DNA from 2 places in the Rhizobium sp. CF142 genome. Region 1 is predicted to be linked to the other one. Evidence: riboswitches for the same ligand, from Rfam matches in the RefSeq annotation. Region 1 holds a riboswitch; the other holds the start of a gene.

Region 1 (4,872 bases):
TAAGCCGCGTCACCGCTGGCGGGCAGGGGGCCTCGTCGCCCAGTTCCTGCCGGAAGCGCCGGAGCGCATGCGCCGGCCCGATCTTCATGGCGGTGATGGCGACACGGCTGCGCGCGCCCATGTCGAGGATGATGCCTGGACGGAAGCCCGCTCGCTCGTCGAAACCGTGGATGCCGATGAACTGACCGATCCGCTTGTTGGCACCGAGCGACTGCTCTTCCGCCTCTTTCACGAACGCGGCGTGCGCGTCTACGATCCGCGCGCTGTCTTCGATCGTTGCAGCTGTTCGCGGGAGAAGATAGGCGGCGTGCTGAAGGGCTTCAGCGCCGAGGAAATCGAGGCGAGCCAGGAAAACGGCGAGATCTCGGTCACCTGCGAGTTCTGCTCCACGACCTACCGCTTCCCGGTGCAGGAAGTTGCCGCGGCGGAGTGACTAAAAGCATGTCGCGCAAAAGTGTGCAGCGGTTTTGCGATAACGACATGCGAAAACAAGGTCTAAAGCGTGGCAAGCGAATCTGAAAGATCGCGCCGCGCTCTAGTTAAGCACCCTGAGCAGGCCGGGTGAATCCAAGGAGAAGGCGGGTATGTCGACATCGAACGTCTCGCCTTCGTCCGTCTCCATCTGGTAGTGGCCGAACATCAGGCCGGATGGCGTATCAAGCGGGCAACCGGAGGAATATTCATAGGTGTCACCTGGCTGCAGCCGCGGCTGCTCGCCGACGACGCCGGGGCCGCTGACCTCGTCGATCTGCCCGTTCTGGTCTGTAATGTTCCAGTAGCGGTTGACGAGACGCACGGCGATGCCGGAATTGTTGCTGATGACCACACGATAACCCCAGACATAACGATCGTCTTCCGGGTCGGATTGCTCCTCCAGATAAAACGGCTCGACAACGACTTCGATATCTCGTGTGAGGGCGCGATACATGCCTTACACCTTAGTCAGGATATGTTACCCGTATCTTATAAGAGGCCTCTGCCGTCAAGAAACGGTACAGTGATCGCGGCCTCACCACCCCCGGTTGGACCGCCTTTCGTTCATTAAGCCTAACTCTCAGTGTTAATTTCAAGGCAAATGCTACGGCCGCGGTGCTTTCCGCGGCCGTGCCTTGATGCTCAGGCCGAAACCTTGGCCAGAGCGCGGGCGAAATCCTCGACCAGATCGTCCGTGTCTTCGATGCCGGCCGAGAGGCGTACCGTGCCCGGCGAAATGCCGAGTTCGGCGCGGGCTTCGTCCGTCAGGTTCTTGTGCGTGGTCGTGGCCGGATGCGTGATCAGGCTCTTGGAGTCGCCGAGATTGTTGGAGATCTTGACGATCTCCAGCGCATTCTGCAGCGCGAACGCCGCATCCTTGCCGCCCTTCAGCTCGAAGCAGACGAGCGTCGAGCCGCCCGTCATCTGCTTGGCGATGATATCCGCCTGCGGATGGTCCTTGCGGCCGGGATAGATGACCTTGGCGACCTTGCTCTGATCGGCGAGGAAGTCGGCGATCTTTGCGGCATTCTGCGTTTGCTGCTTGACGCGCAGCGGCAGCGTCTCGATGCCCTTCAGAAGCGTCCAGGCATTGAACGGCGACATGGCCGGACCGGTATGGCGGAAATAGTCATGCAGGTTCTCGTCGATCCATTCCTTGTCGGAAAGAACGACGCCACCGAGGCAGCGGCCCTGACCGTCAATATGCTTGGTCGCGGAATAGACGACGATATGAGCGCCGAGCTCCAGCGGCTTCTGGAAGAGCGGGGTCGCAAACACGTTGTCGACGACGACCTTTGCGCCGATTTGGTTGGCGAGCTTGGCGACGCCGGCAATATCGACCACTTCCAGCGTCGGGTTGGTCGGGCTTTCCAGGAAGAACACCTTGGTCTTCGGTGTAACAGCCTTTTCCCAGTTTTCGAGGTAGCGGCCGTCGACCAGCGTGCAGTCGATGCCGTATTTCGGCGCCAGCGTCTCGACCACCCAGCGGCAGGAGCCGAAGAGGGCGCGCGCTGCAACGATATGGTCGCCGGCCTTCAGCTGGCAGAGGATGGCGGCGGTAACGGCGGCCATGCCGGATGCCGTGGCGCGGGCATCTTCGGCGCCTTCCAACATGCACATGCGCTTTTCGAACATATCATTGGTGGGGCTGCCGTAGCGCGCATAGATGAAACCGTCGGTCTCGCCCTTGAAGCGCGCTTCCGCCGCTTCCGACGTATCGTAGACGAAACCCTGCGTGAGATAGATTGCCTCTGATGTCTCGCCGTACTGCGAGCGGAGCGTTCCGCCGTGAACGAGTTGGGTTGCCGGGCGCCAAGTCTTGCTCATGCCATCACCACTTTCAAACAACAAAAAAACCGGCCGCAAAAGCAGACCGGTTTTCAACCCGGTCTTTTTAGCCACTTATTTAACGTGGCTGCAAGCCGACCGGCCAAATCACCACGGGATAAATTTGCAATACTGCCGTTCTGCGCTTGCGTCAATTCCCCGACTTTGGTTTTGTCGGCGGCAAATTATGGATGGAGCATGATGGCTCGCGAAACTGGAATTTTGGCCGACCGCGCAATTGCCGCGCTGTTTGAAACGGGGCGTCTTCAAAGCGAGCGTGAGCTGGATCGTGACCAGATCCAGCCTGCCAGCCTGGATCTGCGGCTGGGCGCCAAGGCGTTCCGGGTGCGCGCCAGCTTCATGCCCGGCCCTTCTCACCTTGTCGCAGACAAGCTCGACCGGCTGAGCCTGCATGTCATCGACCTCAGCGAAGGCGCGGTGCTGGAAACCGGCTGCGTCTACATCGTGCCGCTGATGGAGCGCCTCGATCTGCCGGCCGACATGTCGGCCTCGGCCAATCCGAAGAGCTCGACCGGCCGCCTCGATATTTTCACGCGCGTCATCACCGATTACGCGCAGGAATTCGACAAGATCCCATCAGGCTATTCCGGCCCGCTCTATCTCGAAATCAGCCCGCGCACCTTCCCCATCGTCGTACGCCGCGGCTCGCGCCTGTCGCAGATCCGCTTCCGCGTCGGCCATTCGGTTCTGGGCGAGCCGGAGCTTCTGAAGCTACACGCGACGGAAACGCTCGTCGCCGCCAAGCAGCCGAACGTCTCCGGCGGCGGCATTGCGCTGTCGATCGATCTGGCGGGCGACGAGGAAGGCCTGATCGGCTATCGCGGCAAACACCACACCGCCGTCGTCGACGTCGACAAGAAGGCCCAGCACGATATCTTCGACTTCTGGGAACCGCTCTACAGTCGCGGCCGCACCGAACTGATCCTCGATCCGGATGAGTTCTATATCCTCGTCTCGCGTGAGGCCGTACACGTTCCTCCGCACTATGCGGCGGAAATGACCCCCTTCGATCCGCTCGTCGGCGAATTCCGCGTCCACTATGCCGGCTTCTTCGACCCGGGCTTCGGCCACGCCCCGGCCGGCGGCCGCGGCAGCCGCGCCGTGCTGGAAGTGCGCAGCCACGAAGTGCCCTTCATCCTGGAAGACGGCCAGATCGTCGGCCGCCTGATCTACGAACACATGCAGGAACAGCCGTCGAGCCTTTATGGCTCAGGCCTCGGCTCCAACTATCAGGCCCAGGGCCTCAAACTGTCGAAGCACTTCCGCATCTGATGCCCGATGGCGCCGTCACTTGACAGCGGCGGCCATCTGTTGGAAGTCTCAAGCATCAGGCGGGTGTAGCTCAATGGTAGAGCAGCAGCTTCCCAAGCTGAATACGAGGGTTCGATTCCCTTCACCCGCTCCAGCTTCCCCTTCCCAAGCTTGAAGGGCGGGACGTCAAAGGCCGGTCTTATTGTCGTGAACCGCCACTGCAAGGCTGATCAAGACTTGCTTGCTGGTCATCGATAACGTGAGCCACGACTTCATGTTGAGGCCGGCTGGTATCAGCCGCGATATCATATTTGCAGAAGTTATGCGGTTTCAAATGGAAGTTTGTTTTCCCGAGGACCGGGTGGCAAGTCACGGCCAACCCCTTATTGTATTCCTGATCGCCACTACTTGACAGCGAGTAGGATATGTTATAATTATATATTACTAATATATGTTTTCGACAATGTGCCTCTACGCGCAATACTGTAGCGCGTGGCGATGAGACATATATTTCCACAAAATCCGCGATTTTTTCTCTTGCCTTATGGGAAGGCGAGAAACCGACGCTGAGCGTCATTTTAGGTTCTCGTTAGTTGTAACTCTAAGGGAGGTTGCAATGGCAGAGCAGCGAAAGTCCGTAATCATCACGTTTAAACCAAAGGATAAACGCCCCGATAAGAAAAAAGACAAGCTCGAGATAGTACGTGCAGCAATTGCCGAAGAGGCTGTGCCTCACTTTCTCGATGCGACATCGCTTACAATTGGGGCTGGACGTCCAGTTTTAGACGATGAAACGGTTGGGTATGACGTCAACCAATATGAAGCGCCGATCGTAAGTGCGAGACTTCTGGAGGGCGAAATCGATGCCCTTCGGAAGAATGGCAATGTCGCGAGAATAGAGGACGACGCTCCCTGCTATGTGATCGGTAACGCCTTGCAGCATCTACAAATCGAGAATCAGCCATCTGTTACGGCCGAAACGATTCCAGTTGGCGTTGCTCAGATTTTCGCTCCGGCAGCGTGGGGAAATTCGCAAGGCAAAGGGATTCGCGTTGGCGTCGTCGATACCGGAATAGATTTCAATCATCCGGATCTGAGGCCCAACTATAGCGGTGGCGCTAGCTTCGTACCCGGTGCGCCAACCCCTATGGATGACCAGGGTCACGGCACTCACTGCGCGGGTACCATCGCTGCGGCAATAAACGGTGCGGGCGTTGTGGGTGTAGCACCGCAAGCTTCACTTTATGCCGCCAAAGTGCTGGACCGCAATGGCAGTGGTCAGTTCAGCTGGGTTATTGC
Region 2 (4,872 bases), on a different contig from region 1:
GGCATCAACGGCGTGATGCCGCCGATGTAAGCTCTCCTGGAGCAATTCCAGCTGATCCGCTGTAGACTTCTTCTACTGGAATTGATCAGAGCGCCGGGGCAGGAGCTGCTGCGGCGCTCGATCCTGCAACGGACGCTACCGGTTCTTCATTGGATTTCGAAGGCAGCGCCAGCAGGTGCAGTGTGCGCGGATGCAGCGATTCCAGATAGGTCTCCGAGCGGCCGATGTAGATCATGCCGGTGTCCGGCATCGTAGTAAGCAGCTTCGTCATCGTGCGCTGCCATTCCGGCTCCATGCCTTCAAGCACTTCGTCGAAGACGACCCAGCGCGGCTTGACGAGGAGCAGGCGCGCAAAGCCGATTGCCTTCTGTTCATCGGCATCGAGAAGCTTGTCCCAGCGCGCGCGGCTATCGAGGCGGGCGACCAGCGAATGCAAGCCGGCAGCCTCAAGCGCAGCTTCGATGGCCGCCGTGTCATAGGCTTCGGGTTTTTCGGGGAATGCGATTGCCTCGCGCAGCGTTCCGCCCGGCACATAGGCAACCTGAGGGATGAACAGGATGTCGTCAATCGGCGGCAGGCCTATTGTGCCTTTGCCGCAGGGCCAGAGGCCGGCCATGGCCTGGAAGAGCAGGCGGCGGTTCACGCTGTGATCGCCGTTGATCATGACCTTTTCGCCGGCCCTGATCGTCACATCCGTTTCACGCATCTGGAAGCCGCCGCAATCATCGATATCCTCGCCAAGCTTGGCCATGATGACGATATCCTTCAGCGTCAACCTGTCGGGCGCGGTTTCCTCGTAGACGATTGCGTCCTTCAAATCGAAGCCGTCATCCATCTCCTGAAGCGCCTGGCGGAAATCGGTGACGCGCATCAGCGTGGCGCGCCATTCGGCAATCGGGCCGAAGTTGGCGACATACCAGCGCAGCGCCGTATTGACCTGGTTGAAGGCGCCAACCGACATCATCAGCTGGCCGAAAGTGAGCCCGCCGGAGAAATAAGCGGGGGCTGCAACAATGATCGGGATAACGATAACCAGCCAGCCATAACCCGCCGAGACCCAGGTCAAGTTGGTATTGGCCATGGCGAGCCGCTTGATCACGGTAAGGACGTTGCTGATATCGCCGTTGATGCGCTTGCGCTCGTTCTCTTCGCCGCGCGCCACTGTTATCGCCGGCATGTTCTCGTTGGCATGCATCAGCGCAAAGCGCAGTTCGGCTTCCTTCGAGAACCGGTCGGCATTGAGCTTGACGAGCTTGCGGCCAACGACCTGGCTCAATAGCGAGGCCGATGCGGCGTAGAAGATCGCCGCCCAGACCATGTAGCCGGGGATGGTGAAGCTGTGGCCGCTGATATGGAAGATGAAGCCGCTCGAAAGTTCCCACAAGACGCCGATGAAACTGACGAGCAGGATGGTCGATTGCAAGAGGCCGAGAGCGAGGTTGGTAGTGCTTTCGGCAAGATTGCGGGAATCTTCGTGAAGGCGCTGGTCCGGGTTAACGCCGAGGATGCCGATGGTGGAGAGCTTGAGGGCGCGCTTGCGCTCCAGCCACTGATCGACGAGATCGCGCGAGAGGCCTTCGCGCATGTAGAGGGCCGTCATCTGATTCAGCCATGCCTGCAGCACGTTTAGCAGCAACAGCGCGCCAGCGATCATCGCGAAGACTTCGAGCTGGCGGAAGAACTCGCCGAGATCACGACGCTCGAGGGAATCGTAGAAGGGGGCGTTCCATTCGTTGAGGATCACCTGTCCGTAGGCGGTTGCCAGGATGATAATGACAAGCAGAACCGCGAGCGCGACGACTTTGCCGCGGACCTGCGAATTCCAGAATGCGGAGAACATCACTCCAAGCCGATATGTCAGGCTGAGATCATACCCCACCCGGTCCTGACTCTGGATGCCCTTCCCTCCTTTTACGTCATTTTTCATTATTTTTTTCCAAAATCGCCCATCACACCATTAATAACATGGGGGCGTTACTGGTCCATCAACAGATTCCACCACCCATAAAGAAAGCGTGATGGTTTGTGCAGCTGTCTCTATTGACAGTTGATTCGCAGCGCGACTGGCGCTAATTAAGATGGCTCGTGGTGATTTGGCCGGCCGGCTTGCAGCCACGTTAAATAAGTCGCTAAAGGGCCGCGTGCGGACCGGTAGCGATTCTTTCGCCGCCGGTTTTTTATTTTGATCGAGTTGACCGCAATGCCCATCAAGATTCCCGATACGCTGCCCGCCTTCGAAACCCTCGTGAACGAGGGCGTGCGGGTGATGACCGAAACGGTGGCGATCCGCCAGGATATCCGCCCGCTGCAGATCGGGCTGCTCAACCTCATGCCGAACAAGATCAAGACCGAAGTGCAGATGGCGCGCCTGGTCGGCGCTTCGCCGCTGCAGGTGGAATTCTCGTTGGTCCGTGTCGGCAACCACAAGGCCAAGAATACTTCTGAAGAACATCTGCTCGCCTTCTACCAGACCTGGGAGGAAGTGAAGCACCGCAAGTTTGACGGCTTCATCATCACGGGTGCGCCGATCGAGACGCTGCCTTACGAGGACGTTACCTATTGGAAGGAAATGCAGCAGATTTTCGACTGGACGCAGACAAACGTCCATTCGACCATGAATGTCTGCTGGGGTGCGATGGCAGGGATTTATCATTTCCACGGCGTGCCGAAGTATGAACTGAAGGAAAAGGCCTTCGGCGTCTACCGTCACCGCAATCTCAAACCCTCTTCCGTTTATCTCAACGGTTTCTCTGATAATTTCGAGGTTCCGGTGTCGCGCTGGACCGAGGTGCGCCGGGCCGACATCGAGAAGGTCGACGGCCTCGAGATCCTGATGGAATCGAGCGAGATGGGCGTCTGTCTCGTCCACGAGCCAAAGGGTCGGCGGCTTTATATCTTCAATCACGTCGAATATGATTCCACGTCTCTTTCGGACGAATATTTCCGCGACGTGAATGCCGGCGTGCCGATCAAGATGCCGCACAATTACTTCCCGCATAACGATCCGGCGCTCGCGCCGCAGAACCGCTGGCGCAGCCATGCGCATCTGCTTTTCGGCAACTGGATCAATGAGATCTACCAGACGACGCCCTACGATATCGAAGAGATCGGCTCGGACATCTGAGCGTCACCGGTCTGGTTTAGAAATAACGCCGTCGCAGAAATGCGACGGCGTTTTGTTTTCCGGCACTGCCCGGTTGCGGTTTGCGGCGAATGGGGGCAGGTTCCGGTTCCAGAATTCTAGGGATGGAGTGAGCGTCGATCATGGCGGACAAGTTGGAACGGGAAGTTTTCGGACAGACGAAGGACGGGGAGACCGTCCATCGCGTCGTCATCCGCGGCGGCGGACTGACGGTCAAGGTGTTGAGCTGGGGCGCAGTGATCCAGGATATCAGGCTCGAGAGCCATAATGCCCCGCTGGTGCTCGGCTTCGAGGATTTAGGCAGCTACCTCGCGCATTCGCCTTTCTTCGGCGCTACGCCGGGACGCTGTGCCAACCGCATCGGCGACGGCAAGTTCACACTCGACGGCAAGGACTACCAGCTCGAATTGAACGAGAAGGGTGTCACGCATCTTCACGGCGGCAGCAACAATATCGGTACGCTCGTTTGGACGATCGTCGAGCATGAGACCGACCGTGTCGTGCTGAAGATCGTCGATCCCGATGGCCGCGCCGGTTATCCCGGCAACTGCACGGTCCAGGCGACCTATCGCGTGCATGGCAATGGCGAGCTTTCCGTCAATTACGAGACGACGACGGACCAGCCGACGATCGCCAATGTCTGCCAGCACTCCTATTTCAATCTCGATGGCCGGGAGGATGCGCTGGCGCATGACATCATGATCGCTGCCGACCACTATCTGCCGACCAATGAGAAGCAGATACCGACCGGCGAGATCCGCTCTGTCGAGGGCACCGCGTTCGATTTCCGCGCGATGGCGCCGATGAAGCGTTTCGCCGAGCAGGAGCAGGCGCTCTACGACCATAATTTCTGCTTCTCGAGCGAGCGCACGGCCAAGCGCTCCGTCGTACTTGCCCGCAGCTTGCATTCCGGCGTTTCGCTGGAAGTGCGCACGACCGAGCCTGGCGTACAGTTCTATGCCGGCTTCAAGCTCGGCGTGCCGGTGCCGGGTCTCGGTGGCCGCAAGTATGGGCCATTCGCAGGTTTCTGCCTGGAAACGCAGATCTGGCCTGACGCCATCAATCACGCGGATTTTCCGAACGCGGTTCTGCGTCCAGGTGAGGTACTGCGGCAGGAAACGGATTACATCTTCACGAAGAACTGAGTTCAGCCATCCTGTCAGGATCAATGAAAACCCTCGCGGTGTCCCGCGAGGGTTTTTCTTTTTGGTGAAGCGAATCCGACTTGCCGATTGGTTCTAAATAGGTTCTATTATGTGTCCATGGATAGAACCAGTCTGATAGCGGAACTGAATGGCCGTGGGCTGCGCGATGAGGCGGCAACGGGGCCGCTTTACAAGCGGCTGGCGCTGGCGCTCACAGGCCTCATTCAGGAAGGTCTGCTGAAGCCCGGAACAGCGTTGCCCGGCGAGCGCGATCTGGCGGAAGCCTTGAAGCTTGGCCGCGTGACGGTTCGGACAGCCTATCGCGATCTCATGACATCGGGTGCGCTGGAATCGCGCCACGGCAGCGGCACCTTCGTTTCCAGCAAGGTGGAGCGCATGGAGCAGTCGCTATGGCGGCTTTCCTCCTTCTCGGCGGACATGCGCTCGCGTGGGCGCTCGCCGGCAGCGAAGATCCTGTCGCGTACCATCAACAATCCGTCTCCCGAAGAATCCTTCCTGCTCGGCCTCGGTGTCGATGAGCCTGTGCTGCGGCTCGACCGCCTTCGTCTGGCTGACGGCCTGCCC

The links. A riboswitch is a leader RNA that binds a small molecule or an ion and turns the genes downstream of it on or off. The one in region 1 is predicted to bind S-adenosylmethionine.
Region 2: it holds a riboswitch for S-adenosylmethionine, as region 1 does, so the genes downstream of both, metA (homoserine O-acetyltransferase MetA) here and PMI11_RS21685 (O-succinylhomoserine sulfhydrylase) in region 1, are expected to answer to the same signal.

The regions. Positions count from the first base shown of each region.
Region 1 covers NZ_AJWE01000098.1:112,698-117,569, reverse strand. Annotated here, with positions in the region: gene PMI11_RS21695 (Hsp33 family molecular chaperone) at 1-433, shown strand, start outside; gene apaG (Co2+/Mg2+ efflux protein ApaG) at 536-928, opposite strand; gene PMI11_RS21685 (O-succinylhomoserine sulfhydrylase) at 1,117-2,301, opposite strand; SAM riboswitch at 2,348-2,426, opposite strand; gene PMI11_RS21680 (2'-deoxycytidine 5'-triphosphate deaminase) at 2,500-3,594, shown strand; tRNA gene PMI11_RS21675 (tRNA-Gly) at 3,654-3,727, shown strand; gene PMI11_RS21670 (S8 family peptidase) at 4,190-4,872, shown strand, end outside.
Region 2 covers NZ_AJWE01000124.1:33,146-38,017, reverse strand. Annotated here, with positions in the region: gene PMI11_RS31135 (hypothetical protein) at 1-30, shown strand, start outside; gene PMI11_RS31130 (ABC transporter ATP-binding protein/permease) at 86-1,927, opposite strand; SAM riboswitch at 2,076-2,153, shown strand; gene metA (homoserine O-acetyltransferase MetA) at 2,201-3,124, shown strand; gene PMI11_RS31120 (aldose epimerase family protein) at 3,265-4,287, shown strand; gene PMI11_RS31115 (GntR family transcriptional regulator) at 4,405-4,872, shown strand, end outside.